Regions from separate parts of the Weizmannia sp. WK01 genome, predicted to be linked through region 1. Evidence: riboswitches for the same ligand, from Rfam matches in the RefSeq annotation. Region 1 holds a riboswitch; each other region holds the start of a gene.
The links. A riboswitch is a leader RNA that binds a small molecule or an ion and turns the genes downstream of it on or off. The one in region 1 is predicted to bind thiamine pyrophosphate.
Positions count from the first base shown of each region.

Region 2: linked by a shared signal. The riboswitch ahead of tenA (thiaminase II) and the one ahead of OF158_RS08090 (3-oxoacyl-ACP reductase) in region 1 are both predicted to bind thiamine pyrophosphate.
Region 3: linked by a shared signal. The riboswitch ahead of OF158_RS03775 (MTH1187 family thiamine-binding protein) and the one ahead of OF158_RS08090 (3-oxoacyl-ACP reductase) in region 1 are both predicted to bind thiamine pyrophosphate.

Region 1 is NZ_CP109616.1:1,741,109-1,751,379, forward strand. Features, by position in the region: gene OF158_RS08075 (GNAT family N-acetyltransferase) at 1-18, shown strand, start outside; gene OF158_RS08080 (GNAT family N-acetyltransferase) at 18-512, shown strand; gene OF158_RS08085 (GNAT family N-acetyltransferase) at 509-934, shown strand; TPP riboswitch at 982-1,093, shown strand; gene OF158_RS08090 (3-oxoacyl-ACP reductase) at 1,161-1,922, shown strand; gene thiM (hydroxyethylthiazole kinase) at 2,061-2,873, shown strand; gene thiD (bifunctional hydroxymethylpyrimidine kinase/phosphomethylpyrimidine kinase) at 2,879-3,685, shown strand; gene thiE (thiamine phosphate synthase) at 3,682-4,326, shown strand; gene OF158_RS08110 (MOSC domain-containing protein) at 4,680-5,336, shown strand; rRNA gene OF158_RS08115 (16S ribosomal RNA) at 5,737-7,290, shown strand; rRNA gene OF158_RS08120 (23S ribosomal RNA) at 7,456-10,271, shown strand, end outside.
Region 2 is NZ_CP109616.1:899,751-910,021, reverse strand. Features, by position in the region: gene OF158_RS04120 (BglG family transcription antiterminator) at 1-537, opposite strand, end outside; gene OF158_RS04115 (DUF8821 family protein) at 889-1,353, opposite strand; gene OF158_RS04110 (NCS1 family transporter) at 1,954-3,390, shown strand; gene allB (allantoinase AllB) at 3,380-4,777, shown strand; partial or broken gene thiW (energy coupling factor transporter S component ThiW) at 5,288-5,805, opposite strand; gene tenA (thiaminase II) at 5,845-6,636, opposite strand; TPP riboswitch at 6,673-6,762, opposite strand; gene OF158_RS04090 (alpha/beta hydrolase) at 7,093-7,986, opposite strand; gene OF158_RS04085 (hypothetical protein) at 8,290-8,544, opposite strand; gene OF158_RS04080 (class I SAM-dependent methyltransferase) at 9,070-9,846, opposite strand; gene rlmD (23S rRNA (uracil(1939)-C(5))-methyltransferase RlmD) at 10,170-10,271, opposite strand, start outside.
Region 3 is NZ_CP109616.1:825,745-836,015, forward strand. Features, by position in the region: gene OF158_RS03770 (amidase) at 1-277, shown strand, start outside; TPP riboswitch at 867-969, shown strand; gene OF158_RS03775 (MTH1187 family thiamine-binding protein) at 1,051-1,374, shown strand; gene OF158_RS03780 (ABC transporter permease) at 1,325-2,122, shown strand; gene OF158_RS03785 (ABC transporter substrate-binding protein) at 2,119-3,117, shown strand; gene OF158_RS03790 (ABC transporter ATP-binding protein) at 3,114-3,863, shown strand; gene thrB (homoserine kinase) at 3,894-4,814, opposite strand; gene thrC (threonine synthase) at 4,811-5,875, opposite strand; gene OF158_RS03805 (homoserine dehydrogenase) at 5,880-7,175, opposite strand; gene OF158_RS03810 (arginase family protein) at 7,292-8,071, opposite strand; gene OF158_RS03815 (DUF4064 domain-containing protein) at 8,414-8,818, opposite strand; gene OF158_RS03820 (NAD(P)H-hydrate dehydratase) at 8,967-10,271, shown strand, end outside.

The sequences.
Region 1 (10,271 bases):
ACGACATGTAAGGGGTAATGGAATTGGAACTGGTCTTTTACAATGATGATTTAAAGCAACAATTGGACAACTATACGATAACGGATGATCAGCTCCGTTTTACGGGGCATCCAAATGAAGCCATTGCCCTTGCAAAAGAGGATCCGGAACGGCACCCTGTTGTTGCAGTCCGCCATAACATGATCACAAACTTTTTTGTGCTTCATGAAAAAAATGGCGCCAGGCTCTATACAAATCATCCGCATGCCATATTGCTGCGGACTTTTTCAACCGATTTCCACCAGCAGGGAAAAGGATACGCCAGGCAATGTTTAAAACAGCTGCCCCATTTTGTCTGTACCCATTTTCCGGAAATAGAGCAAATGGTCCTTGGGGTGAATGCGGAAAATCTTGCTGCCCAAAATTTATACAGACAAGCCGGGTTTGTGGATGAAGGGGACAGGATGATGGGGAAAAAGGGCGAATTGATCATTATGCATTACCATTTAGACAAAGAAGGGGTATACAGGTGAAAATAAAAGAACTTACAACCCGGGAAGAGTGGAAAGCGGCGTTTCCGGTGATGAAACAGCTGCGGAAACATTTGGACGAAGAAAACGATCTCCAGCTGGTGGAGGCGGCGGCAAAGACATCGGATTACAAGATGGCCGCTGTAATAGATGGCGGAAACATTGTGGCGGTAACCGGGTATATGCCGATGATTACTTTGTACAACGGGCGGTTCATTTGGGTATACGACCTGGTGACGGATGAAGTGCACCGATCAAAAGGATACGGCGCCAGGCTTTTGGCGTATGTGGAAAAACAGGCTGGCGAAAACGGATACGGCATTGTATCTCTGTCATCCGGCCTGCAAAGAAAAGATGCCCACCGGTTTTATGAAGAAAAAATGGATTATGATAAAGTCAGTTATGTTTTTTTAAAAAGATTGTAAACTTTACATCTTCATTGAAAAAGGATATAATAGCTAAAAATAATCTTTCAAACTACTAGGGGTGCCCGGATTTGGCGGGCTGAGAGAAAAACCGGCGTTTTTCAACCCTTTGGACCTGATCCGGATCATACCGGCGTAGGAAAGTAGGAATTTGTAAAAAAATTTCTTGCTGATGAAGTCAGGTCTTTTCGGGCCTGGCTTTTTTGCATGGGAAGGGGTGGGACAAATGAAACTGGATGAGCAGGTGGTTGTCGTCACAGGCGGAAGCAGGGGGTTAGGCAAAGCAGTTGTAAAAGCTTTTGCAAGAGAAGGGGCGGGCGTTGTCATCAACTATTTTGAGAGTGAGGGGAAGGCAAAGGATCTTCAGAATATTTTAGGAGAAAAAGCGGTTGCCCTGAAGGCGGATGTAAGGGATCCGGCGCAGGTAAGAAAGATGTTCCGGCAGGCCGAAGCTTATTTTTCCAGGCCTGTCACGACAATTGTAAATAATGCCCTCGTGCATTTCCGCTTTGATCCGGAATCCCGGCACGATGCTTCCCGAATTTCGTGGGAGGAATACAGCTTGCAGATGGAAGGTGCGGTTCGCGGCGCATTAAATACCATACAGGCCGGCCTTGCGGAAATGAAACGGCTGCATTTCGGCAGGGTGATCAATATTGGCACAAACCTGTTTCAAAATCCGGTTGTCGCCTACCATGATTACAATACGAGCAAGGCAGCGCTCCTCGGCTTCACCCGGAGCATGGCGAAAGATCTGGGGCAATATGGCATTACCGTTAATATGGTATCCGGCGGCCTTCTGAAAACGACGGATGCAAGTGCAGCCACATCTGAAGCGGTTTTTCAATTGATTCAGGAAACTACTCCGCTGCAAAAGGTGACAGAACCGGAAGACGTTGCGGATGCCGTGTTGTTTTTTGCATCGCCATGGGCGAGGGCGGTAACCGGACAAAATCTCGTCGTTGACGGCGGACTTGTAATGGATTAGGCGGATGGACCTTACCCTGCAAGAAAATCCCCATTTAGAGGTATGACAACGATTAGGTGTAAATCAAATGCCTGTGAAATTTGGAGAATACGCGAGTAAATGAGAGACAATTGTACTTTATTGAAGGAGGGAATGGAAATGGAAAAAGAAAAACCAATTGAACTGCTTGAAAAAATCAGGGAAGCCAATCCGCTTATCCATAATATCACGAATATTGTGGTGGCTAATTTTACAGCAAACGGGCTGTTGGCACTTGGCGCATCTCCGGTAATGGCCGATGCGGTGGAAGAAGTTGCCGATATGGCGAAAGCGGCAAATGCGGTCGTGTTAAATATCGGCACTTTGAACGAAAAAGCCGTCGAAGCAATGATTTTGGCGGGAAAGTCTGCAAATGAAAATGGCGTTCCGGTCGTCCTTGATCCGGTAGCTGCCGGTTCAACCCGTTACCGGACAGAAACGGCAAAAAAATTGCTGAAAGAAATCCGCTTCACATCCATCAGGGGAAATGCCGGAGAAATCGCCAATCTGATCGGAATAGATGCCAAAGTAAAAGGCGTCGATGCAGGAGATACCGGCCTGGATACGGGCGAACTCGCTTTAAAAGCGGCAAAAACGCTTCATACTACGATCGTGGTAAGTGGCAAGACGGATGCGGTGTCAAACGGTACAAACCTTTATCTCGTACATAACGGCCACCCGCTTTTAACAAAAGTCACCGGGACAGGCTGCCTTTTGTCCGCGGTTTGCGGCGCTTTTCTCGCTGTTGAGAAAGATCCGGTCCAGGCATCTGTTTCGGCGCTTGCGATTTACGGCGCTGCTGCGGAAATCGCAAGAGAAAAAACAGGCGGGGATTTGCCGGGCAGTTTTCAAATGGCGTTTTTAGACCAGCTGGCAGAAATAGGAGCTGAAGAAATCCAAAAATATGCCTCTTTTGAAAAGAAAGAAGGGTGAACATCATGAAAAAAGCACTCACGATTGCCGGTTCTGATTCCGGGGGCGGTGCCGGCATCCAGGCGGACTTGAAAACATTTCAGGAATTAGAAGTATACGGCATGTCCGTGATTACCGCGGTGACGGCACAAAATACACGCGGGGTCCAGGGGGTATTTCCGCTTGGTCCCGAAGCAGTCTCCCGCCAATTGGCGTCCATTGCCGAAGATATGGGGACAGATGCACTAAAAACCGGCATGTTGTTTGATTCCGGCATCATCGAAGTGGTCGCGGAAAAAATCAAAGCCTACCACTGGGAAAAACTCGTTGTAGACCCGGTGATCATTGCAAAGGGCGGGGAAACCCTTTTGCAAAAGGAAGCGGTTAAAGCCTTAAAAAGCCAGCTGCTTCCGCTCGCCTTCATTGTGACGCCGAATCTTCCGGAAGCGGAGAAACTGGCAGGAATGCCCATCCGAAATACTGATGATATGAAGGAAGCGGCACGCATCATTGCGGATTGCGGTCCCCGGTATTGTCTCATTAAAGGCGGACATCATGAGTCTTCCCCAGTTTCGAGCGACTTGCTTTTTGACGGGGCGAACTTTTACGAATATACAGCGAAAAGATACGTAACTAAAAATACGCACGGCACCGGCTGTACGTTTTCTTCGGCGATTACGGCAGAATTGGCAAAAGGCGCGGATATATTTGCTGCTGTGTCGACAGCAAAAGCATTCATTACCGCGGCGATCGAAGACGGCATTCAAATTGGACATGGGCACGGGCCGACGAACCATTGGGCCTACCAAAAAAGGAGAATGAATAACCGATGACAGGCGAACATTTGCGTGACGCATTGAAACTGTATTTTATTATGGGCAGCCCGAACTGCACGCTGCCGCCGGAACAAGTGCTGGAAAACGCCATCAGAGGCGGCGTCACCCTTTTTCAATACCGCGAAAAAGGAAAAGGTGCACGAAAAGGCGAAGAAAAGAAAGTGCTTGGTGAAAAATTGAAGTGGGTATGCCAAAAAAACGGGATTCCTTTTCTTGTAAATGATGACATTGCACTTGCTTTGGAACTGGATGCTGACGGTGTGCATGTCGGGCAGGAAGATGAACCGCTGGCATCCGTACGGGAAAAGTTGGGGGATAAGATTATTGGCGTCTCGGCCTATACGTTGGAGGAAGCCAGGCAGGCAGCAAACGGAGGCGCGAATTATCTTGGCGTTGGCCCCATTTTTCCGACGAAATCGAAAGAAGATGCGAAAGCGGCGAAAGGGACAACCGTCATTCGCGAAATCCGCCAAAATGGCATCCGGATTCCAATTGTCGGAATTGGCGGCATAGGGCCGGGCAATGCAAAAAGCGTCATAGAAGCAGGGGCAGACGGCGTTTCCGTCATTTCTTCCATTGCAGGCGCGGAAGATGCGGAAGCGGCAGCTGCCCTGTTGAAAAGGGAACTCACTTTATAATGAAGGCGTAAACCCCCCTGCGCCTTTTGACAGTTTAAAAATGGAATCAAGATAAGCCGGGTGTAGGAGCCTGGCTTTTTTGGTGCCAAGCAGGCTGAATGGCGGTGAATTTTTTGCGAGAATTTTTCAATATCTTGATTGATAAAACTTTTGTTCTTGTGATAAAATACAAACAAACATTCTGATAAAATAATGAAGCGATAAAAATTTTAGAAACCTTTCTGCAAAAGGATTGAAAACAGCGAATTCGGAAAGCTGAACGGGAGACCCGCGGGATTTTCTTAAAATGTTTTTCAAAATTTACGCAAAGGATGGTAAAATTTAGATAGCAATTTGGGGAAGGAGCGAACGTGATGGCGGACGGTGTTGTTGTTTCGGTAAATACAGGCAAACCAAAGGCGCTTACCTATAAACAGAAAGTGGTGCAGAGCGGCATTTTTAAAATACCGCAGGAGGGCCCGGTATATCTGGCAAAAGAAAATTTTGAAGGGGACAAGCAGGCGGACCTTGTTCATCATGGCGGAGCGGATAAAGCAGTCTGCGTGTATGTTGGTGATCATTTTCCAGTATGGGGGGAGAAATTTAACCGAACTTTTGAGCCGGGGGCATTTGGCGAAAATATTACGCTCTCGGGATGCTCGGAAGCAGATATCCATATCGGTGATGTTTTTCAAATGGGGGAAGCGATTGTGCAGGTATCACAGCCGCGGGAGCCTTGTTATAAAATTGCTGCGAAACATGGATTGGACAGTTTTCCTGCCGACATTGTTGAAACCGGTTGGTCCGGCTTCTATATGCGTGTGCTTGAGGAAGGCTTTGTCCGGAAAAATGACAGCTTTATCCTGCTTGAAAAAGGGGAAAAACAGCTTTCCATTCTGCATATCAATAAAATCAGATACCATGATAGAACAAATTTTGATGCGATAGAAGAAATTTTAAGTGTAAAGGCACTTGCCGGCGACTGGCAAAAAGCATTCCGAAAATTATGGATGAAAAAAGGGAATGGATAAAAGAAGCGGCAGCTGTGACAGCTTTCTCCAATGTAAACATACGAAGGAGTACTGCGGTTCCCTGAAAATGACCGGTACGTATGTAACTGAGGAAGTTCAATGCCGTTCCGCCATCTTAACTCGCAGCATAGATCCCTGTTTCTTCATTATATTATGGAGCAGGGATCTAAAAAAAGATGGAAAACATTACCTTGCTCTATCATATTGACTTAAGTTACGAATAAGTGATATGATATATGAGCTGGCCCGTTAGATGATTAAAAAACGGGTTTAAAAAAAGATGTTGACAGCGAATTGATATTTTGGTATAATAATTGATTCGCTGAAAAACAAAGCGATTGTTCCTTGAAAACTGGACAAAACGAAACGTCAAATTCTTTTTGAGCTTTTATCAAACATCTTTACTGAGAGTTTGATCCTGGCTCAGGACGAACGCTGGCGGCGTGCCTAATACATGCAAGTCGTGCGGACTTTTTAAAAGCTTGCTTTTAAAAGGTTAGCGGCGGACGGGTGAGTAACACGTGGGCAACCTGCCTGTAAGATCGGGATAACGCCGGGAAACCGGGGCTAATACCGGATATTTTTTTCCTCCGCATGGAGGAAAAAGGAAAGACGGCTTCGGCTGTCACTTACAGATGGGCCCGCGGCGCATTAGCTAGTTGGTGGGGTAACGGCTCACCAAGGCAACGATGCGTAGCCGACCTGAGAGGGTGATCGGCCACATTGGGACTGAGACACGGCCCAAACTCCTACGGGAGGCAGCAGTAGGGAATCTTCCGCAATGGACGAAAGTCTGACGGAGCAACGCCGCGTGAGTGAAGAAGGCCTTCGGGTCGTAAAACTCTGTTGCCGGGGAAGAACAAGTGCCGTTCGAACAGGGCGGCGCCTTGACGGTACCCGGCCAGAAAGCCACGGCTAACTACGTGCCAGCAGCCGCGGTAATACGTAGGTGGCAAGCGTTGTCCGGAATTATTGGGCGTAAAGCGCGCGCAGGCGGCTTCTTAAGTCTGATGTGAAATCTTGCGGCTCAACCGCAAGCGGTCATTGGAAACTGGGAGGCTTGAGTGCAGAAGAGGAGAGTGGAATTCCACGTGTAGCGGTGAAATGCGTAGAGATGTGGAGGAACACCAGTGGCGAAGGCGGTTCTCTGGTCTGTAACTGACGCTGAGGCGCGAAAGCGTGGGGAGCAAACAGGATTAGATACCCTGGTAGTCCACGCCGTAAACGATGAGTGCTAAGTGTTAGAGGGTTTCCGCCCTTTAGTGCTGCAGCTAACGCATTAAGCACTCCGCCTGGGGAGTACGGCCGCAAGGCTGAAACTCAAAGGAATTGACGGGGGCCCGCACAAGCGGTGGAGCATGTGGTTTAATTCGAAGCAACGCGAAGAACCTTACCAGGTCTTGACATCCTCTGACCTCCCTGGAGACAGGGCCTTCCCCTTCGGGGGACAGAGTGACAGGTGGTGCATGGTTGTCGTCAGCTCGTGTCGTGAGATGTTGGGTTAAGTCCCGCAACGAGCGCAACCCTTGACCTTAGTTGCCAGCATTCAGTTGGGCACTCTAAGGTGACTGCCGGTGACAAACCGGAGGAAGGTGGGGATGACGTCAAATCATCATGCCCCTTATGACCTGGGCTACACACGTGCTACAATGGATGGTACAAAGGGCTGCGAGACCGCGAGGTTAAGCCAATCCCAGAAAACCATTCCCAGTTCGGATTGCAGGCTGCAACCCGCCTGCATGAAGCCGGAATCGCTAGTAATCGCGGATCAGCATGCCGCGGTGAATACGTTCCCGGGCCTTGTACACACCGCCCGTCACACCACGAGAGTTTGTAACACCCGAAGTCGGTGAGGTAACCTTTACGGAGCCAGCCGCCGAAGGTGGGACAGATGATTGGGGTGAAGTCGTAACAAGGTAGCCGTATCGGAAGGTGCGGCTGGATCACCTCCTTTCTAAGGAAATTAAGGAAAACTTCGTTTTCCACAATTAAGTTTGACGTTTCCGTTTTGTTCAGTTTTGAAGGTTCAATCCTTCAGTATGTGTTCTTTGAAAACCGGATAGGAGAAACAAACCAAGTAAACCGAGAATCGCTTATTTTTGGATTTAAACTTTTTTATGGTTAAGTTAGAAAGGGCGCACGGTGAATGCCTTGGCACTAGGAGCCGATGAAGGACGGTACAAACACCGATATGCTCCGGGGAGCTATACGTAAGCTTTGATCCGGAGATTTCCGAATGGGGAAACCCCCTGTCTTTAATCGGACAGGATTCCTGCCTGAATCCATAGGGCAGGAAGGGCACACCCGGGGAACTGAAACATCTCAGTACCCGGAGGAAGAGAAAGCAATTGCGATTTCCCAAGTAGCGGCGAGCGAACAGGAAACAGCCCAAACCGGAAGGCTTGCCTTCCGGGGTTGTAGGACACTCATATGGGAGTTACAAAAGAACAGGTTAAGTGAAGCGGCCTGGAAAGGCCTGCCGGAGAAGGTAAAAGCCCTGTAACTGACACTTCGTTCTCTCCCGAGTGGATCCTGAGTACGGCGGGACACGAGGAATCCCGCCGGAATCCGGGAGGACCATCTCCCAAGGCTAAATACTCCCTAGTGACCGATAGTGAACCAGTACCGTGAGGGAAAGGTGAAAAGCACCCCGGGAGGGGAGTGAAAGAGATCCTGAAACCGTGTGCCTACAAGTAGTCAGAGCCCGTTAATGGGTGATGGCGTGCCTTTTGTAGAATGAACCGGCGAGTTACGGTCTCATGCAAGGTTAAGCTGAAGAAGCGGAGCCGCAGCGAAAGCGAGTCTGAACAGGGCGAAAGAGTATGAGGCCGCAGACCCGAAACCAGGTGATCTACCCATGTCCAGGGTGAAGGCAAGGTAACACTTGCTGGAGGCCCGAACCCACGCACGTTGAAAAGTGCGGGGATGAGGTGTGGGTAGCGGAGAAATTCCAATCGAACTTGGAGATAGCTGGTTCTCTCCGAAATAGCTTTAGGGCTAGCCTCAAGCGAAGAGTTTTGGAGGTAGAGCACTGTTTGGACGAGGGGCCCTCATCGGGTTACCGAATTCAGACAAACTCCGAATGCCAAAAACTTATGCTTGGGAGTCAGACTGTGAGTGATAAGATCCATGGTCGAAAGGGAAACAGCCCAGACCGCCAGCTAAGGTCCCAAAGTATACGTTAAGTGGAAAAGGATGTGGCGTTGCTTAGACAACCAGGATGTTGGCTTAGAAGCAGCCATCATTCAAAGAGTGCGTAATAGCTCACTGGTCGAGTGACGCTGCGCCGAAAATGTACCGGGGCTAAACGTATCACCGAAGCTGCGGATGGACACCGTATGGTGTCCGTGGTAGGAGAGCGTTCTAAGGGCGTTGAAGCCGGACCGGAAGGACCGGTGGAGCGCTTAGAAGTGAGAATGCCGGTATGAGTAGCGAAAGAAGGGTGAGAATCCCTTCCACCGAATGCCTAAGGTTTCCTGAGGAAGGCTCGTCCGCTCAGGGTTAGTCGGGGCCTAAGCCGAGGCCGAAAGGCGTAGGCGATGGACAACAGGTTGATATTCCTGTACCGCCTCTTCACCGTTTGAACGATGGGGGGACGCAGGAGGATAGGGCAAGCGCGACACTGGTTGATCGCGTCCAAGCAGTTAGGCCGGTGCGGAGGCAAATCCTTCGCGCCAAGGCGGAGCTGTGATGGCGAGGGAAATTTTAGTACCGAAGTTCCTGATTCCACACTGCCAAGAAAAGCCTCTAGTGAGGTGAAAGGCGCCCGTACCGCAAACCGACACAGGTAGGCGAGGAGAGAATCCTAAGGTGAGCGAGAGAACTCTCGTTAAGGAACTCGGCAAAATGACCCCGTAACTTCGGGAGAAGGGGTGCTTTTTGGGGTGTATGCCCCGGGAAGCCGCAGTGAATAGGCCCAGGCGACTGTTTAGCAAAAACACAGGTCTCTGCGAAGCCGCAAGGCGAAGTATAGGGGCTGACACCTGCCCGGTGCTGGAAGGTTAAGGAGAGGGGTTAGCCGTAAGGCGAAGCTCTGAACTGAAGCCCCAGTAAACGGCGGCCGTAACTATAACGGTCCTAAGGTAGCGAAATTCCTTGTCAGGTAAGTTCTGACCCGCACGAAAGGTGTAACGATCTGGGCACTGTCTCAACGAGAGACTCGGTGAAATTATAGTACCTGTGAAGATGCAGGTTACCCGCGACAGGACGGAAAGACCCCATGGAGCTTTACTGCAGCCTGATATTGAATTTTGGTACAGCTTGTACAGGATAGGTAGGAGCCTTGGAAACCGGAGCGCCAGCTTCGGCGGAGGCATCGGTGGGATACTACCCTGGCTGTATTGAAATTCTAACCCGCACCCCTTACCGGGGTGGGAGACAGTGTCAGGCAGGCAGTTTGACTGGGGCGGTCGCCTCCTAAAAGGTAACGGAGGCGCCCAAAGGTTCCCTCAGAATGGTTGGAAATCATTCGCAGAGTGTAAAGGCATAAGGGAGCTTGACTGCGAGACTTACAAGTCGGGCAGGGACGAAAGTCGGGCTTAGTGATCCGGTGGTTCCGCATGGAAGGGCCATCGCTCAACGGATAAAAGCTACCCTGGGGATAACAGGCTGATCTCCCCCAAGAGTCCACATCGACGGGGAGGTTTGGCACCTCGATGTCGGCTCATCGCATCCTGGGGCTGTAGTCGGTCCCAAGGGTTGGGCTGTTCGCCCATTAAAGCGGTACGCGAGCTGGGTTCAGAACGTCGTGAGACAGTTCGGTCCCTATCCGTCGCGGGCGCAGGAAATTTGAGAGGAGCTGTCCTTAGTACGAGAGGACCGGGATGGACGCACCGCTGGTGTACCAGTTGTCTTGCCAAAGGCATCGCTGGGTAGCTATGTGCGGAAGGGATAAGTGCTGAAAGCATCTAAGCATGAAGCCCCCCTCAAGATGAG
Region 2 (10,271 bases), 840 kb from region 1:
GTACAAATTTGAGTGATTGCTAATAAATTCATGAAACCACCAACGGATATCTTCTTCTTTTCCGCTTAACCAGTAGCCGTGTTTAGGATCATTTTTAAGGGCAAGGTTGGACTTTTTAAGCAGGCTTCTGGCCCGATCAATATCTGTTATAGCAGTATTTCTTGAGATATTTTCAAGTTCAGACAGCCCTTCAAGGGTAACTTTTTTCGTACTGATTAAACTAAGCAGAATATCTATGTTGCATCTTTCATCTTTTGAATATTTAATCGGTGTTGATTCTTCGATGGCATCCTCTGTTTTAAGTATTTTTTCTTTCGTTTCTTTTTTTAGATAGTAGCCCTCATTCCTGACATTTTGAATGGGCTCCATTTTTTTTGCAAGCAATTCTTTATTTAGAGCGTTGAAAATATAATAGACCGTTCTTTTGGAAATTTTAAAGGTGCTTGATAAATCTTCAACAGATGTGTATCCTTCTTGATGTGCTAAGTAGTTTAAAATGAGCTTTTTCTTGGAAGCGCCCATATTTTTCACTCCCATTTGTTCCTCCTTCCTACATTTTCATCATATAACAAATGTTAAAACATGTAAGCGCAATCAGTTCAGAAGACTATGTGCAAAATTGGGCTGCTTAATTGAAGGATCAACTAAAACAGCACGACTAGAATGGGGAGTTTTTCTCAGCTGGGCGGAAATTGGAATATCTTACAGTTAAGTTGAAAAAACAAATGAAATTAATAAAAAGTGATGGAAAATGTGGCATTGGTTATGTAGATGGCAGTTGATAGAATAGTTTACGTCCTTGAAGAACGAAAAGTAACGAAGCTTGCCGGACGAATCAGCTTTTGGCCTGTTCTGACTCGTCCAGCAAGCTCGTCCAGATTATTGCTTTTAATACTCGCCTTTTATGACAAAAAATGACCCCCGTATGGTGCCGGCCAGTTTTGACTTTTGTCTGGCAAATTTAAATTTCCCTTCTAATTCCTTTGGTACTTCCATCCCCTCAGAAAGTTTAAAACCAACCGCCCGCTTCTTCGGATCATCTATGGAATACATTACATTGACAACGAGGCCATCCTCGTAAAAGACGTAAGCAAATTGGATATTTTCCACTTGAAAACGCGAAGTTTCCAATGGCTTGGCTGCAAATTCAATGCCGCGTTCTTCTTTCAAAATCCTATTCACATATTCTAGGGTCTCTCCGCTTTCTGCAGCTGGCAAAACAGTAAATACGTGTTTGTATTTATTCATAAAATAGCGCGCCTCATTCGCACGCAAACCGGCTAGCGCCTTCGCAACAGGTGAAGACTCTAGACCAACATCAGACACATTTTTGAAATCAACGATATAGGACATGCGCAACGCTCCTTTTCCTAAATGGATTTGATGTAAACACAACAATATATAAAAACCATTCTATACTTAACCGCTTACAATATTTGTCCTCGCTCACCAGAAATGATCACTGATATTTTTGGGCTCTCACCTAGCATTTCTATTATAACAAAATTGGTAGCACTGAATGGGGAAATTGCTGAGGCGAGTTTTCGGTGCAAAACATCCATACAAATCCGGCCGTGACCATTTTTGCTAAAAAATCCTGGTTGAATCATGTGCAGAATCTGCTGTTTTTACATTTCCTACAGCAGCGATTATTTGGATAAAGGATGTCTCCTCAAACCCAAGCTTTTGTTTTCACCAAGAAAAAATCTTTCAGCTCTCCCTCCTATTCATGTTAAGTTACCTTACATAAAAAACAAAGAAAACACCAACACTGGTTCTACTTTATCTATTTTGAATAATAAATAGATAAAGAATTGTGCAAAATCGCTAATGAAAAACCGTTTATCCTTTGCTATATTAAAAATATAGATGACATTATATGTGATATTAAACGACATCAAAAGAAACATTCCAAATTCACTACCGTAAATCTATTGAAAAGGAGCTGAAGCAATGGCTACTCAATTGGAAAGTGCTTATCCGCAACCGCAGAAGAAGGCGAGTATGGATCCCTCCCTGATCCCGAAAACAGATGCAGACAGAACAGTTGGCCCTTTGAATTATATTTTTATGTGGATTGGGGACGGGGTCAATATTGGAAATATTACGCTTGGTGCAAGTCTGATTGTGGCCGGGATGGCGACATTAAACATTTATCAAACTTTTGCTGCGGCATTGATCGCCATCAGTATTATTTCAACCATCTTTTCATTGAACGACAGATTAGGCTACAAAACAGGCATTCCGTACGTTGTCCAGCTGAGAATGTCCTTCGGCGTAAAAGGTTCGATATTCACATCGCTTTGCCGCGGGATACCTGCCATTGTTTGGTACGGATACCAAAGCTGGATTGGCGGCACGGCTTTAAATGAAATGGCCAAAATTGCAACGGGCGGAGCTTTTGACAATGCGGCTGTTTGCTTTATCGTGCTCCAATTGTTTCAAATTGCGCTCTCCCTCTATGGCTTTCATGCGATTAAGTGGGTGGAGGCCCTGACTTCAGTCGTGATTTTAGCTGCACTTTTCTATGTGTTCAGCATTCTTCTCACATCCCATAGCGCCACGATTGCAAACAAATGGGTGCATGCAAAAGGAACGTGGGGGCTGCCATTCTTTGCTTTTATCATGACGTTTATGGGCAATTATGCCGCCATCTTTTTAAGTGCAGCGGATTATTCAAGAGAATTGAAAGCCGGGATCAGCCATACAAAAAGAAGGTTATTGTATTTTATTCCGATCTTTATCGCATACGGGTTTGCTTTAACGATGGGGGCCATGCTTGCTTCTGCTACCGGAATTACAAATCCTGTAAAGGCTTTTTCAGCAGTGGTCGATAATCCTTATATTACATTTTTCGTGTCTGCGTTTATCGTGATCGGGACCGTTTCGGTGAATATGGTTGCCAATATTATTCCACCAACTTACGTCATTACATTGCTTACGAAATTAAAATTTAAGTATGCTGTCACCATTACAGGGCTGCTTGCTTTTGCATCTTTTCCATGGGTGCTTGTCCGGGATTCTTCAGCAAAGGGGCTCGACATTTTCATTCTGGCTTACTCGGCGTTTTTAGGTCCGATTGTAGCCATTCTATTGATTGAGTACTACATCTTCCGAAAACAAAAGGTAAATATCGCCGACTTGTACGCGGAAGACGGGCCTTATTCCGGCTATAACCCTGCGGCTGTCATTTCATTAGTAATTGGCGCGGCTGCCGCATTTGCAAAAGTGGAACTGGCATGGATCATCGGCTTTGTTGCGGCTGGTTTAGCCTATATCATTCTGTCAAAATACGCATTTCCGTTTTCAAAATTTAAAAAGGATACAATTTTTCAAAACACAGTCGTTCTCGAATCAAATCACAGGGAGGGGATTCACAATGAAATATGATACGCTCATAAAAAATGGAAAAGTTGTTTTTAGAAACAGCGTTAAAATCGCTGATCTTGCCATCCAAAATGGAAAAATTGCTGTAATTGCGGATAAAATTGAGGAAACGGCAGAACAAGTTTATGACGCTTCAGACCAATATGTGATGCCGGGAATGGTCGACATCCATGTGCATATGTGCGAACCGGGGAGGACGGAATGGGAAGGATTTGAAACCGGAACAAAGGCGCTTGCCGCCGGGGGAACGACAACCTATGTAGATATGCCTTTAAATGCGCTGCCTGCCACGACAACAAAAGATGCTTTAGAAAAAAAGCTTGCCGCTGCCGCCGGCAAAAACTATGTGGACTACGCTTTTTACGGCGGATTAGTCCCAGGTAATCTCGATCAGTTAAAAGAACTTTCCGATTGCGGTGTTGTTGCTTATAAATGTTTTATGGCCAGCTGCGGAACCGATTTGCCGGGAGACTTTAAAAATGTAGATGATTACACGCTTTATGCGGGGATGAAAAAATTAGCCGAGCTGGGACATATTTTATTGATTCATGCAGAGAATGCCGCCATTACCGATGGGTTAGCAGAGGAGATGATCAAACAAGGGAAAACAAGTCCGGCTGATTATGTTGCAACACGGCCTGTATTTACAGAAGTGGATGCCATCAAGCGGGCGCTATATTTTGCGAAACAAACCGGGTGCAAACTGCATTTTGTCCATGTCAGCAGTGCGGAAGGGGTGGAAGAAATTACGAAAGTGCGGAACGAAGGACAGGATGTCACGCTTGAGTCATGCCCCCATTACTTTACCATCACAACAGCCCAATTTGCGGAAATCGGCCCACTTGCCAAATGTTCCCCGCCTTTGCGCAGCGAAGCGGAGCAGGAAAAACTTTGGGAAGGATTGAAACAAGGAAAAATCGATATGCTGACATCCGACCATTCCCCTTGCCCGCCTGTAATGAAGGACAGCGAAACCGGAAATATTTTTGAGGTATGGGGCGGCATAACCGGGTGCCAGAATAATGTCGATTTGATGTTCGATGAGGCTGTCAAAAAGCGCAATATTCCCATTACGCAATTTACGCGCATGATTGCAACCAACCCTGCCGAACGTTTTGGCTTAAAATCGAAAGGGGAAATTGCGCTCGCAAAAGATGCGGATCTCCTCTTTCTCGATCCCGACCGGCCATACACGGTAAGTGCGGAAGACCTCTATTACCGCCATAAGCACAGCCCGTATATCGGCAGAAAAATTGATTGCCGGGTTACGAAAACTTTTGTAAGAGGACAGCTCGTATTTGATCTGGATGGCGGTGGTATCAAGGGTGAGCCGGTTGGCAAATGGATCCGGCCAGCGAAGGTTTCAGACTATGCCGGAGTGCCGTCATAATGCCAACAGCATCAGGCTCTGCTTTCAAGAGCCTGTTGTTGCTGGCACAGATTTCGGGACAGGAATAAAAATAACGCAAGACAGCTTGCTGTTTTCAAGAGCCTGGTTTTGCTGGCATGGATTTTGACCGGTTATCAATGGCTGGCAACCTGTATGCACCATGGCAAATGCCTTCAATCCTCCGTGGTGCTTCGTTCAAATGTAAATGTAAGAGGAAGCTCGTATTCAATCTGGATAGCGGCTGTATACAGGCGAGCCGGTTGGCAAATGGATCCGGCCAGCGAAGGTTTCAGACTATGCCGGAGTGCCGTCATAATGCCAATAACATCAGGCTCTGTTTTCAAGAGCCTGATGTTGCTGGCACAGATTTCGGGACAGGAATAAAAATAACGTAAGACAGCTTGCTGTTTTCAAGAGCCTGGTTTTGCTGGCATAAATTTTGACCGGTTATCAATGGCTGGCATCCTGTATGCGCCGTGGTAATGCCTTCACTCCTCCCCGGTGTTTCGCTCAAAACTTACGGTTGCTTACGGTATGATTGATCATTCTGTCCCACCCTTTATTTTTTTGTAAAACTTTTATCAAAACATAGCCAAAAATGGCCCCTGCAAAAGAGCTTAAAAAGAAGGCAGGGATAAATCCGAAAAGCGTTGACGCTTGGCCGAGTAAGAAAACAACAATGGGATAACATGCCAAGGCACCGAGAATGCCTGTCCCCATAACCTCCCCAACAAAGGCAAAAATGAGCTTATTCGTCTTCGCGTACAGATAAGCTGCCAAAAACGCGCCGATCATGCTTCCCGGAAAGGAAAAATACTCCCTGTCCCAAGCAAGTTACGTAAAAGCGAGGATATAAAAGCTTGCGTAACCGCATAACCGGGGCCTAGCAAAACAGCCGAGAGTATGTTGGCAAAATGCTGTACCGGAAAAATTTTTGCAAAACCAACCGGGATATAAATCAAGCTGCTGGATACAGTTGTGATAGCTGCAATAACTGCAGTTGCTGTTATTTTTTGTGTTTTTCTCATTAGAACCAACCTTCCCTCCTTTTTAGTTGTGAATGAAAATCAGACCGGCCAGTCTTGTTTTTTATCGTTCATATCCCAAAATAAGTATTCATACTTTGAGGCTATTTGAAAATGGCGTTCTAAGACTGCCAATTCCGTTTCTGATTTTCCGCTTGCCAGTTGGTCCATTAAGTCAATTAACCACTGCGTTCCGGAGCCGAACGTTTCTGAAGAATAGGTTTCGATCCATTTCTTGTAAGGATTGGCCTCCAATGTGTCTCGATGATTTACTTTTAGCAGTTTCCCAATTTCCCAATAATCCCAGGCACACGGCAACAAGCAGGCAACAAGTTCAGCCAAGCTTCCATTGGCGGCCACTTGCAGCATATAACTCGTGTAAGCAAGGTTGATCGGCGTTGGTTGGGTTGCTTCTAAATCCGTCCGAGTAACGCCAAACTCGGCAGCGTATTGGCGGTGCAGTTCCATCTCAAAATGCAACGATTCATGGAGCACCGCAGCAAATCTCGTCATCATGCCGAGGTTACCCGCTTTCACAACACCCATGGCAAACAGTTTTGCGTACTCAACTAAATATACGTAATCCTGCTTTAAATAATAGATAAATTTATCTCTTTCTAAAGTTCCGTTCCCCAGTCCCACGACAAAAGGATGGTTATGGTTTTTCTCCCAAATCGGCTGGACATTTTGATATAGTCTTTCTGTAAAAGATCGTTTCAACAATGATTCCTCCTTGTTTACCGGAAAGCCGAATGCGGTTTGCAGGCTGGTTTCACCCTTTGCCCCGAGCAATGGCAGGAGGAGCATCCTCAAAATAAAAAAACCGCCCTCCATCGGAAAGCGGGTGTATCAATTACAAATCATCAGGTGTAATTTCATCACCTACTTCCCTTCGCTAGTACGAACTAGATCAGGTTCAAAGGGTACTTCTCAGCCAACCCGGCGCCCCTAGTAGATTATTATGAATATTCATTTACATTACTCTTACCATATCATAGTATCGTATTTTGTGCAACAGGAGATTTATTGTCCGTCTTTTAAGTTTTTGTAAAATATGGAAACAGAGCCAAAGAATGTTGACTCAAATGCTGCCTGTACCACGCTTCAGTTCCCGAGATACGGTATTTTTATTACAGCCAACCATATCAGTGATTACTTGCATGGATTTCCTTCTGCACGAAGGGTGGCAATCTTCACCATAGATAAACCCCCGTATTGATTGCGTTTTTATCGCAAACGGTTTATCATGGTTTTTTTCATTTATTTAGCTTGTTGCATTTGATTATCCAACTAGCCTTTTGTAATTTTATCAAAAAAGCCTATATAATCTACTATTGCATTTTCAAAATAATCACCTAAATAAATATCGAAATGTCCACAGTCATACTCTTTTATCGTTGCTTTCTTGGAGCGTTTTGCACACTTTATGGTTGCCCAAGCAGGTGCTAATGTATCTTTCCGACAAACCGCATAAAATATCGGTATTCCTATATTTTTAGTGTATCTACTAGGCGAATATTTAAAGAATTCTAAAACCGATCTTGCGGGGGCTTTATTCACAAACTTTAAATTTTCAGGCATCAACTTAAAAACCTTTTTGTAGTCAGAAACAGCCATCATCGCTACTTTCCCCGGCGCATCCACCAATTTAATCATGACCGGATGATACCCGGTAATAGAAGATAAAACGTCAGCTATGGCAAAGGGGAATATTTTTAGGGCAGATAGTGGTGAGACCGTTTTCACTGTAGCTAAGGTGTTTGTATATGGGCACTGTGCCACGGTTGCAAGAATATCTATTCGATGAGCTGATAGGGTTATAACGTGTCCCCCACTAAACGAACTTCCAAACAGGAGTATTTTACTATCATCAATGCTATCATTCTTTTTGATGAAATCAATGGCAGAGTTCCAATCTGCAAGTTGTTCTTTTACATTTATCCGTTGTCTTTTATTTCCGTCACTTGCTCCATGGTTACGATAATCAAATAAAAAGCAGGCATACCCGGCAGCAGCAAACCTTTCAGCATATGCGTCCAACCGCATTTCACGCACTCCACCCAAGCCATGAGCCATTACAATGACCGGGCACCTTTTATCTACATTGGGTAGATATAGCCACGCGCTACACCTTGTTCCATTTGAATAAAAGTCAATATCTTCTCGTCGAAATTGATTGTTCATTTTTCTCCCTTCTCCCGCTTCAGGCGAGCACAAACATTGCACGAAATAGAATTGACATATACGTATAAAAATGGCTCCACAGTGAACTACTCTCACTTCGATGGGTCACTCGAAGTAGGGGTTTCTCGACTTATCGTTACTTTACGAGCTAATGAAAGCTGACCAAGCGATCCTTTTTGTTCCAAGCGTTTATGTTTCATACTAACACCAATAAGCATATGCCTTCTTGTTTGTATCCCCGAATATTGCTCAATTCGTCCAGCGCAGTTTGTGACCAAAATACACGATACTCTTTGTCCACGCTTAAGACCCCTTGAAACATCTCCGAAGATACTTAAGCCCCTGTTCTTTGCTGTAAATGCGTCCGTTTCGCCGATCTTCGCGACTCTTTTGAACCTGACGAACAACTTCTTCATCTTTTGCCAGATATTCAACTTCCTTTTCGTTTAGTGCTTGTTCTCCCCGCTTGAAGGTTAAAAATTCAATAAAATCATACACTTCAAGGACATCTTGTTCAGGAATTTGATCAATCATCCGCTTTAATTCTTCACGGCTCACTCTCAAAACGTTTCACCGCCTTGTGGTTTATTTTCTCATTATATTTTTTAAATGCAAACACACTCCACATGGCTCAGGTGCTGTGAGATATCAGGACGTCCTATCCGTTAAGCAGAATCTGGGTTAGCCATGAGACATCTTTTAAAACGATACTCAATCAATAGCGTTTGCTTCGACATTGACGGGCACTGATTCTGGCCCGGCCTAAAATAGTAGTACCGGCCACTTTCCCTAATTTGCCGCGTTTCGGCACTGTCCAGGAAATGGCCGAAAATGGTTAAAAATACTTCAATTTCAGGACTTATATTTCCGGAAATCTATTTTATCAATGTCTTTATAATTGTTATGATCTGCTCTATAGCTATCCTTAGAGGACGCCTCACAAACACATAAATATTGTTCAGGATTTAGTAATTAAAATTGAACATCCCCTTTTGATGCATTTCCAGATCTTCTAATTTTATGCCTGGAAAAATTTGGGAGAGTATGTTGTTCTTACCCGTTGCCCTGCAGGCGGTCAATCAGCTAAATAGTTGCCTTCCATATTGTCCACCGGTCTTTTTCAACGATGTTATTTTCCTTTGTCACCTTTTTCTGGACATAATCGGTCAGCAAACTTAGTTCTTGATCATCCAGTTCATACAAAATGCTTCTTCCTGTTCTTTCACTTATGTCTTTTAATAATTGCGCTTTATTTTCGTGCACCTTTCTTGTTTCCCATAATTTAACTTCTTCAATTTTTTTGAACCCTGCTTCTTGCAAAGCCTCGATGACCGTTTGGCTGCTATGCCTGCGTTTTATTTCCTCATCAATTAATTTTGGAAATAACTCAAATAAATACCCTCTGATGTTTGTGTTATCTCCTTCTAATAAGCAATCATCGGGTGTGCGATCTTGAATAATAAAAACCCCGCCATCCTTTAACAGTCTGTGTGCTTCTTTAAAACAAGCATGCAAATCCCAAAGATGGTGTATTAACGCTCTTTCAATCACCAATTGAAAGCTTTGACTTTCTAAGCCTGTATCATAAGCGTTTCCGAGTTGAAAGGAGATATTTTTATAGTCTTTACAATTTTCCTTCGCTCCTTCAAGAATCGGTTCCGAAAAATCGATGCCTATAACAGTTTGAACGCCCATATCTGCCAGGGCTTTCGAATAAATCCCTCCTCCGCACCCGATATCTAAAGCGTTTGATATATGCTCGACAGTTAGCAGACTTTTCATCATGTCAATCCAGGAACGATCCGCAACACGGGTTGTATAAGTCAATCGATTTTGCTTACTGTGAAAATCAATTCCCATTTCTTATCCCTCATCTCTATTGAAAAATCATATTACTCTAAAAACTGAACTTAGTTTTTTACATTAAGACCAAGTCATCCATTTTACATCCTAATTGCTTTTGCAACCGGTAACAAAATAGCAATGTTTCGCTCATTCTCTCCAGCTTTATTTTATTATACCTCATTGGAAAGAAAAATTCGGAAAATTTTATTACAAATCATAAATATTCATTATAGTCCCGGTAATAAGCCGGCTATTGGAGATTTTTGATTTTGAATAAAAAATCGCCCTGATTTTGGAAAGGTGATTTTCACAAAATCAGGGCTTTGTATCGTTGCTGTTTACACATCTAAAACCAAATGCGCCACGCACTCCACATGCACCGTATGCGGGAACAAGTCCACCGGCTGGACGGCAGTCAGTTTGTAGCCAAACGGTTCGAG
Region 3 (10,271 bases), 920 kb from region 1:
TCGCTTGTTTGGCGTTACCGGACTTCCGAAAGAAAAGCAGCAGGCACTTGTCTATGATATGTTTGAACCGAGCTTAACGTTTTCCCCGTTTACGCAGCTGGCCAATTTAACCGGGCAGCCGGCGATCAGCCTGCCGGTTCATGTAACAGCGGCCGGGCTTCCTTTAGGGGTACAGCTGGTTGCGCCGAAAGGAAATGAACATTGGCTGCTGGATGTCGCTTATGCGCTCGAACAGTCGGAACTTTGGGTTGGCATGCAGGGAAACCCTTGCCTTTAAAGCATGAATAAGCGGCGTTACTTACGCACGGGTTGGAACTCTACGTTAAGGAAGGCCGCGAAAAATCCTCGCTACCTTAACGTAGAGTCACTCTACGTTAAGGAAGGAGACCAAAAATCCCCGCTATCTTAACGTAGGGCGTTCTATGTTAAGGAAGGGTGAAAAAAGCAGGATTTATCTTAACATAGAAAGGAAGCTCGACAAAAAGACATGCTTTCTTAATGTAGAGACGTCCTATGTTAAGGAAGGCTGCCCAAAAGTCCCGCTTCCTTAACGTAGAGGCGTTCTACGTTAAGGAAGCTCGAAAAAAATGCCCGCTTTCTTAATGTAGAGGCGTTCTATGTTGAGGAATGCCGGCAAAAAGTTCCGCTATCTTAACGTAGAACTCTCTATGTTAAGGAAGTCCGAAAAAAAGACATGCTATCTTAACGTAGAGGCGTTCTATGTTAAGGAAGGCCGTCAAAAATCCCCGCTATCTTAACGCCCCAATCTTTACCAAGGCAGGCAAAGGCCGGCTTGCGCACCGCACCATCCTATTGAAAATTTTTTGCCAAAAAGGATGGCTTTCATGTTACAATAAAATTACAAGGAAAAAAAGCAGGGGAGCCGGTTTGGCTGAGAGGATGCCGCTTTGCATCGACCCTTCACCTGATCTGGATAATGCCAGCGTAGGGAGTCTCATATTGAAGCATGTTTCGGCATGTTTTGGATGGACAGGCTTTCTTGCGCATGCAATGAAAGCTTTTTTATTTGAAAAAAAGGAGGAGAATTTGATGGAAAAATCGAATCAAGTAACGGTTTCTTTTTCAGTTGTTCCGCATATTAAAAGTGATGACTTATACGGTGTCGTCGACCGCGCGATCGAAGTCGTCCAAAATGCCGGCGTACGTTATGAAGTCGGGGCAATGGAAACGACGATGGAAGGCGATCTTGACGAGCTGCTTGAGATCATCAAAAAAGCGCAGGATGCTTGCGTTCAAGCCGGTGCGATTGATGTCCTCACATCGATCAAAATCCATTACCGGCCAAGCACCGGGGTGACAATGGATGAAAAAATTGCAAAATATCGCGAACAAACGCCGCAGCCGGTTCGTTAACACGGCGCTCACGGCTGCCTGGCTCATTTTTTTGCTCTTCGTCTGGCAAGGGGTAACGGCCGGCTTTCATATCAGTGAATGGATGCTGCCAAAACCGACGGAAGTATGGCAGGAATTGAAAAGCCTGCAATGGATGGTTTGGCCCAATATTTGGCAAACTGCAAAAGAAGTATTGATCGGACTAGCCTTTTCCATTGTGATTGGCGCAGCGATTGCCGTTTTTATGGATATGGTTCCCGTTTTCCGGATGCTGGTCCGGCCGCTTTTGGTCGTTTCGCAAACGATTCCGATTGTGGCAATTGCGCCGCTTTTAATCGTCTGGTTCGGATTCGGGCTCCAGTCAAAAATCATTGTGGTCATTTTAATCTGCTTTTTCCCGCTGGCATTGAGCATCCTGGAAGGGTTTCAAACGGTGGATGATGACTTGGTGAAACTGTTAAAGACCATGCATGCTTCAAAATGGCAGCTATACCGGAAAGTCAAATTTCCGGCTGTGCTCCCTTACTTTTTTTCCGGTTTAAAAATTGCCGTTACATATAGTGTGATGGGTGCCATTATCGGTGAGTGGCTCGGCGCAAGCGAAGGGCTCGGCGTCATGCTGACAAGGGCGACGAAATCTTTTATGACGGCCCGCCTGTTTGCTATCTCTGCTGTCATCATTGGGCTCACATTTCTTTTATACGGCGCTGTTGAATGTTTGCAAAGGCTATCCGCACCATGGGTATACCGAAAGGAAGATCATCAATGAAGAAAATGTTAATCATCTTGCAGGCGGCCATGTTGCTGCTTGCTGCCGGATGCGCCGGAAGCGGGCAGAAGGAAAGCAGCAAAAAAGCGCTGCAAAAGGTGACGGTTGTGCTGGACTGGTTTCCGAACACCAATCATACCGGCCTGTATGTAGCTAAAACAAAACACTATTTTCAAAAGCAGGGCCTGGATGTGAAAATCATCCAGCCGGGGGACAATATTACGGCTGAACAAATGGTGGCTTCCGGGAAAGCGGATTTCGGGGTCAGTTATCAGGAAAATGTCACCACGGCAAGGACGGAAGGAATTCCGATTGTGTCCATTGCCGCGATTATCCAGCACAATACTTCCGGCTTTGCTTCTTTGAAAAAAGACAACATCACTTCTCCGAAAGACTTTGAAGGAAAACGTTACGGCGGCTGGGGTTCGCCGTCTGAAGAAGCCGTCATCAAAACGGTCATGGAAAAATATGGCGCCGACTACAGCAAAGTAAAAAATATTGTGCTCGGCCAGACGGATTTTTTCAAATCAATCGGGCGTGAAGCGGATTTTGAATGGATTTATTACGGCTGGGACGGCATCCAGGCAGAGCGGAGCGGGAAAAAACTGAATCTTATCATGGTCAAAGATCTCGACCCTGCGCTTGATTATTACAGCCCGGTCATCATTACAAGCGAAAAACTGGCCAAAGGGGATAAACCTCTTGTCAAATCTTTTATGAAGGCTACGGCTCAAGGCTATACATTTGCAATCAAGCACCCGGAACAGGCCGCCGATATCCTGATTAAGGACGTGCCGGATACAAATAAAGGGCTTGTCCGCGCCAGCCAGAAGTGGCTAAGCACGAAGTACCAGGACGATGCCGCGGAATGGGGGGTACAGAAGGAAGAAGTGTGGCGCCGTTATATGGACTTCCTTTATGACCATAAAGTCATTAAGAAAAAAATCAACATCAAGGCTGCCTACACAAACGAATTTCTTCCAAACCGGCCATGACGTATTTGCAATTGGAAGGTATTACGAAAACATTTGGCGGGAAAAAAGTGCTGGAAGGCATTTCCGCAACGATCCGGAAAGGTGAATTCTGTACTTTTATCGGGCCGAGCGGATGCGGAAAAAGCACGCTGTTAAATATCATTGCCGGGATTGAAAAGGCGAATGGCGGCAAAGTGCTGCTTGACGGCAAACCGGATGGGGTTCAGGATGCCGCCGGTTTCATGCCGCAGCAGGATTTGCTTCTGCCTTGGCGGACGGCACTGCAAAACATTGTTTTGCCGCTTGAAATAAAAGGGGTGCGGAAACGGGAACGGGTTTTGCGGGGGATGGAGGTGCTCCGGCAGTTTGGCCTTGAGGATTACGCCGGCCACTATCCCGCCTCGCTCTCCGGCGGCATGCGGCAGCGGATCAGCTTTTTGCGCACGTATTTATGCGAAAAACCGGTTATGCTGCTAGACGAACCGTTCGGGAAGCTCGATGCTTTTACTAAAATGGATGTCCACCGCTGGCTGCTCGAATCATGGGAGAAAGGAAACCAGACGATTCTTATGGTTACCCATGATCTTGATGAAGCCGTGCTGCTATCGGACCGTGTTTTTGTCATGTCGCAGCAGCCGTCCGCCATCATTCACGAATTGAAGGTGCATTTGCCGCGCCCGCGGAAATGGGAGATGCTCTCTTCGGATGCGTTGAAAAAAGACAAAGATGAACTGTTAAGAGAACTTGCCTCATTTTTGGGGAAATAAAAAAGGTTTGGAGATGCTCCAAACCTTTTTTTACAAGTTCAGCATATTGGATGCCGCATATTTTTCGACGGAAAGGCCGGTCCGGTCAATTTTGGCCGGTTCAACCAGCACATGCGGAAAATGGGCGTGGATCGTTTCTGCCATGGCCTCTGCCTGCCCGGACGGCACAAGCGAAATAACCGTCGGGCCGGCGCCGCTAATGACCGTCCCGTACGCGCCGAGTGATTTAGCCAGCCGGCGGATCTCCAAAAATTCGGGGATCAATTTTGTCCGGTACGGCTCGTGAAAACGGTCCTGTTCCATCATTTTTCCGGCCAGTTCGTACTGGCCGCTTATGAGCGCCGCAATAAAAAGATTGCTGGCCGCACTTCCTTTTACCGCCTCTTTCCGTGCATAAAAATCAGGAAGCACTTTGCGCGCATCTTCCGTTTTTAACTCATAATCGGGAATAAACAGGAGCAAATCCGCCATAATGTCAAAAAACGGCACGACTTCGACTCGTCCGTCCCCTTGCTCGGCTGAAACAACGAGCCCGCCGAACAGGGATGCCGCGACATTATCCGGATGCCCCTCGATCCGGGTGGCAATGTCCAGCTTTTCTGCAAGCGAAAGCCTGAGATTTCCGGCAAAGTTGGCAAGTTCAATGCCGGCCACAACGGCTGAGGCGCTGCTGCCAAGCCCGCGAGCAAGCGGAATTTCGCTGTCAACAATGACTTTGCACGGGGCAAGCTGCACGCCGTATAAATCCGCAACCTGCCGCGCAATTTTTAAGATAAAAGGGTCGCTGTCTTCCGGAAGCGGCGGCAAAAGGGGTGATACTTGTTCAAAAACCCATTCCTCGCTGCTAAGCACTTCAAGCGTTAAAAAACGGTTGAGCGCCATGCCGACTGAATCAAATCCGGGCCCGAGATTTGCCGTGCTTGCGGGGACGCGGATAACCAGCCTGTTCATACATGGATCACATTCGAAAGATAATCTGTCACGGCTTCCTCCGTTGCCGGCAGCACGGCAGGCCGGACTTCGACTTGGGACATGGCGGTCTGCGGGTCTTTTAGCCCGTTTCCGGTCAGGACAGCAACCACTTTGCTTCCTTTTTTGATCTGTCCCGTTTTGACCTGCTTGATGACACCGGCGATGGACGCACATGAACCCGGTTCGGCGAACGTTCCTTCATTGCGGGCGAGCAGCCGGAACGCATCAAGGATTTCCGGGTCTGACACTGAGTCAATCACGCCGCCTGATTCATCGCGGGCGTTGACAGCCAGTTTCCAGCTTGCCGGGTTGCCGATCCGGATCGCGGTGGCGACCGTTTCCGGGTTTTCGATCACCCGATCCCGGACGATGGCAGCTGCGCCTTCCGCTTCAAAGCCGTGCATTTCCGGCAGGCCGGTTTCGAATTTCTCATTGAACTCTTTGAATCCTTTCCAATACGCGCTGATGTTTCCGGCATTGCCGACCGGGATGGCAAGGACATCGGGTGCTGAACCCAGCTGCTCACAAATCTCGAAAGCTGCCGTTTTTTGGCCTTCCAGCCGGTAAGGGTTAACCGAGTTTACAAGTGTAACAGGCGAAGTTTCGCTTACTTTCCTGACGATTTTAAGCGCCTGGTCAAAATTGCCATCAATTTCCACGATTTCAGCGCCGTACATAACGGCCTGTGCCAGTTTGCCAAGCGCGATTTTTCCGCTCGGGATCACGATGATTGCCCGGATTCCGGCTTTTGCGGCATAGGCGGCCGCAGAAGCGGAAGTGTTGCCGGTGGAGGCGCAGATAACGGACCTGCTGCCGTTTTCGATCGCTTTCGCAACCGCCATCACCATGCCGCGGTCTTTAAAAGAGCCGGTTGGGTTCAAACCTTCAAATTTTCCGTACAATTCCACGCCGAGCTTTTCCGAGAGGCGGGCAAACGGGATAAGCGGCGTATTGCCTTCAAATAATGTCAGTTCCGGTGTTTTGTCTGTGACGGGTAAAAATGATTTGTACTGTTTGAGTAATCCTGGCCATTGATTCATGTTTTTATGCCTCTCCTTCAACACGGTAGTAGCTGTTCACTTCTTTGACAACAGGCATTTCATTTAACTGTTCGAGCGCCTTTTGGAAACGGTCGAGCGACACTTTGTGGGTAACAATGATGATTTCCGCAAGCTCATCGCGTTTATCAGGCGTCTGCAAAATCCGTTTAAAGCTGATATTGAGCGCGCTGAAGGCGGCTGTAATTTTTGAAAATGCGCCGACCTGGTCTTTTAAATGCATACGGATATAAAATTGCCCGTAGCGCTGCTCAGGCGGCATGAGTTTCCGTTCAAAGCGCGGGCCCCTGAGGTTCCGGCCGTTCACGCCGAGCTGCATGTTTTTAATCGCGGCAATACAATCGCTCACGACCGCGGTCGCAGTCGGCATGCTTCCGGCGCCGGGCCCGTAAAACATTGCCTCGCCGATTGCTTCCCCGTTAATATAAACGGCATTGAATTCGTTTTTCACGGAAGCAAGCGGGTGGTTTTGGGCGATATACGCCGGCTGCACGCTCACTTCAATATGTTCATCCTGGCATTCCGCCAAGCCGATCAGCTTCATCGTATACCCGAGCGTTTTCCCATAATGCAAATCTGCGGATGAAAGATGGGTAATGCCTTCCACTTCCACATCTTCAAGTTTCACATTTGTATAGAATGCGAGCCTTGCCAAAATCGCCATTTTCCTTGCCGCATCCAGGCCTTCCACATCTGATGTCGGGTCAGCTTCGGCAAAACCAAGTTCCTGTGCCTCTTTCAGCGCCTCGTCATAAGAAACGCCTTCATCCATCATTTTGGTCAAAATAAAATTGGTTGTCCCGTTGACGATCCCCATCACTTTTTGGATCCGGTCGGAAACAAGGCCGTCTGTAAGCCCCCTGATAATCGGGATGCCGCCGCCGACGCTTGCCTCATACAGCAAGTCACACTGGTTTTTCCAGGCCAGTTCCTGAAGCTCCGGGCCATAGAGAGCAATTAAATCTTTGTTCGCGGTCACGACATGTTTTTTATTTTCAATCGCCTTGACAATGTACCGGCGGGCTTCATCAATTCCGCCCATCACTTCAACGACGACATCGATTTCCGGGTCATTTAGTATCTCATCGGGATTTGTAGTGACAGAGGCGGGATCAATGTCTACACCGCGGTCCTTTTCGGTGTCGCGCACGAGAATTCGTTTCACCTTTACTTCACGCCCAAGCTGATGGACGAGTTCCTCCTGATGCTGCCGGATCAGTTTGACAACGCCGCAGCCAACGGTTCCGAGTCCAAGCAGTCCGATTGAAACGTCCGATTTCATTTGATCACACCTCTTTATGTATTTTTACAGAAAACAAATGTCTTTGTATAATAGACATTAAAGCATGATTACAGAGGAAGATCAAGTCTTTCTTTTTTAAAAAGTAAGAAAAAGAATCAGACGTGCAGTGCTGGTTGCGGGTGCCGCTCCAGGCAAACTTCGAGGATTTCAGCATTCATGGCGTCGTTTTTTTGGCTTATTTCAAATGCATGCGGGAGAAAGCGTTCAGCCGGCGAGACTGCGGTTTCCCCGCATATATCGATGCCGAATACTTGCTTTTGATCGAGAATGGCCGAAATACAGGACAGCAATTCCTGCTTGCCCATCCTCCCCTGATCCCAGTTTGTCTCGGCAAAAGCCGGGGAAAGGACGTCTTTGTCAATGCTGATATAGACGGTATCTGTTGGAATGGCGGATAAAATCCGTTTCCGGTTTTCAAGATTCCGGCCGTTAAAAGGAAAAATTTGGACGGTTTGTGGCGGGCGGCGATGTGTTTTGAAAGAAGTCGGGCCGATGATGACAACTCTTTTCAGCAGCGGGTTCGTTTTTAAGGCGTAGGATACCCACGACCCGCATGATAGCAGTGTCTGTTCAAAGCTGTCGTCCATGTCCGGATGGTTGTCGAACAGCACAAGGGTGAACGGTTTCGGCGCTTTTTTTAAAAGCAGGGAGGTCACATAATGGTAGTTGCCACTTCCAAGAAAGGTGATGCCTTTTTGTTTGCGGCGGTCCAGTGCCGTTTCAATTTGGAAAAGCGCCTGTTTTTCACAAAAAAGATTGGTATGGCGGATATGTTTCAGATTAATAGTTTCATGGGGAAAAGACTGGATCCTTTTTTGTTCATCATACGTTTCGTCAAAAGCCAATATCGTGACACCTTTATGCAATAAACCCATCTCTTTCATCTCCTTTAAGAATTCACAGAACGGGTTGAAGCAGGTTCCTTTGAATGGCGGAATATTGAAACGATTTATTATGATTTTATCACATTTTTTTGAAACACGCATCGTTTCCGGCTCAGGCGGGAAGGAGCGGGAAGATGATGATACAGGTAAATTTTTGAAACGGCCACCGGCAAACGCCGTGCTCCCGTGTTCCGTTTGACAGGAAATCTTCATCCGGCTTTTTTAATTGCCGGATTAGCTGGCATGAAAGGCGGAATCGCGCTTGGCCGTATTTATTTTTTTGCATCAAAATAAGCCTCCCTCATGCAGGAAGGCTCATGCTCTATTAAACGATTAAACGATGACGGGCGGTTTGCGCACGAGGCTCAAAATGCCTGCAATCAGGTAAAGCAGCGCCGGGAGCACCCCGAATCCGACGGTGAAAAAGAACACAAGCAATGCATCGATAATAAGCAAAATGCCTGACAGCTTCGGCCTTTTGTTATTCCTCAGTTGAACAGCGGCGACAATGCCGATCACCGTTCCGATGATAAGCACCACAGCAATTCCCCAGCCGAGCGCCTGGATCGTATGAAGGACTGTTTGAAAGTCGGCTTCCCGTATGGAGGCATCACTTTTCATCTGATCGATAATACTTTGGCTTTTCATGGCTATCGTAAAGAAGATAACGAGGATTGCGGCAAGTCCGTTTAGCACCGCGCCAATGACGCTCAGTATAATTTCAGCAGTTCGTTTCATTTATACCACCCCTTTCTTTCTCGTCTATAAGACCCATTCCCTTCTATAAATACGAAAAAAACAAAAAAAGGATTCGGAAATTAGAAATTTTATGTTGCCGCATTCAAGCAGTGTTACAATAAAACTATGAGAACGGGGGTGTTTGGCCATGCAAATTTATACAAGCAAAGAAATTAAGGAAGCCGATGCAAATGCAGCTTCTTTCGGCATGGATACGTTTACGCTGATGGAAAATGCCGGAAGCGGTCTGTACCGCGCCCTTGCACCGCTCCTTTCCAAACGCGACACGATTGCGGTGCTTTCCGGCAAAGGAAATAACGGCGGGGACGGGATCGTACTTGCCCGCTATTTAAAACTGAACGGATACAAAGCGGATTTGATCTTTCCTTTAGGCCCACCGCAAACAAAAGAGGCCGCGCAGCATTTTTCCTATTTTCAATCGTTCGGCTTTGAAGCAGCCCCTTTTGACCGTGAGAAACATTATGACTGGATCGCAGACGGGCTGCTTGGCGTCGGTACCAGGCTGCCGCTCAGGGATGATCTTGCAGAAGTAACCGATTGGATCAATACTCGGAAGGCAAAAGTGGCCGCCATTGACGTACCGACGGGTGTAGCGGGGGATACGGGTGATGCCGATCCACATACCATACACGCAGATTATACGTTTTCTCTTCATGGATTGAAACCGTCCAGCCTGTTATTCCCTTCTTCCACTTATTTCGGCGAAACAAAGGCTGTCGGGATCGGCCTGCCGCATACTTCAAAATGGAAAGTTTGGTCGGAGGAAGATGTCATTCGTTCGCTCCCCGAAAGAAGCGGCAATGTCCATAAAGGCACGTTCGGGACCGGGCTTTTGGTTGCCGGAAGTGACGATATGCCGGGTAGTGCGGCGCTGGCTGCGATCGGCGCCATGCGGATGGGAATCGGGAAACTCTCCGTTTTTACGGAAAGCGGTGCCCGGAATGTGATTGCTACACTCGTTCCGGAAGCCACTTATTTAAAAAGGGATTTTTCAAAGCGGCTTAACGATTTGGGGCAGAAATTTGCCGGGGTGGCCATCGGTCCCGGGATTGAGCCGGATGAGCAGCTGGAGTCTTTCATTCACGGCGTTTTAAAAGAACCACTTCCTGTTGTCCTCGATGCCGGGGCATTACATAAAAGGGCATACCCGAAACGTACGGCGCCGGTCGTTTTAACGCCGCATCCGGGGGAATTTTCAAGGATGGCGGGCATTCCGACCGGGCAAATTGCATCGGACAGGCTCAGGCTTGCTTCCGCTTATGCACAGGAACACGGGGTCATCGTCGTTTTAAAAGGACAGTACACGGTAATGGCATTTCCGGATGGCAGCGGCTATGTAAATACAACCGGCAACAGCAGCCTGGCAAAAGGCGGAAGCGGTGATACATTAACCGGCATGCTCTTGGCAAATATATGCACGTATGCTAATATC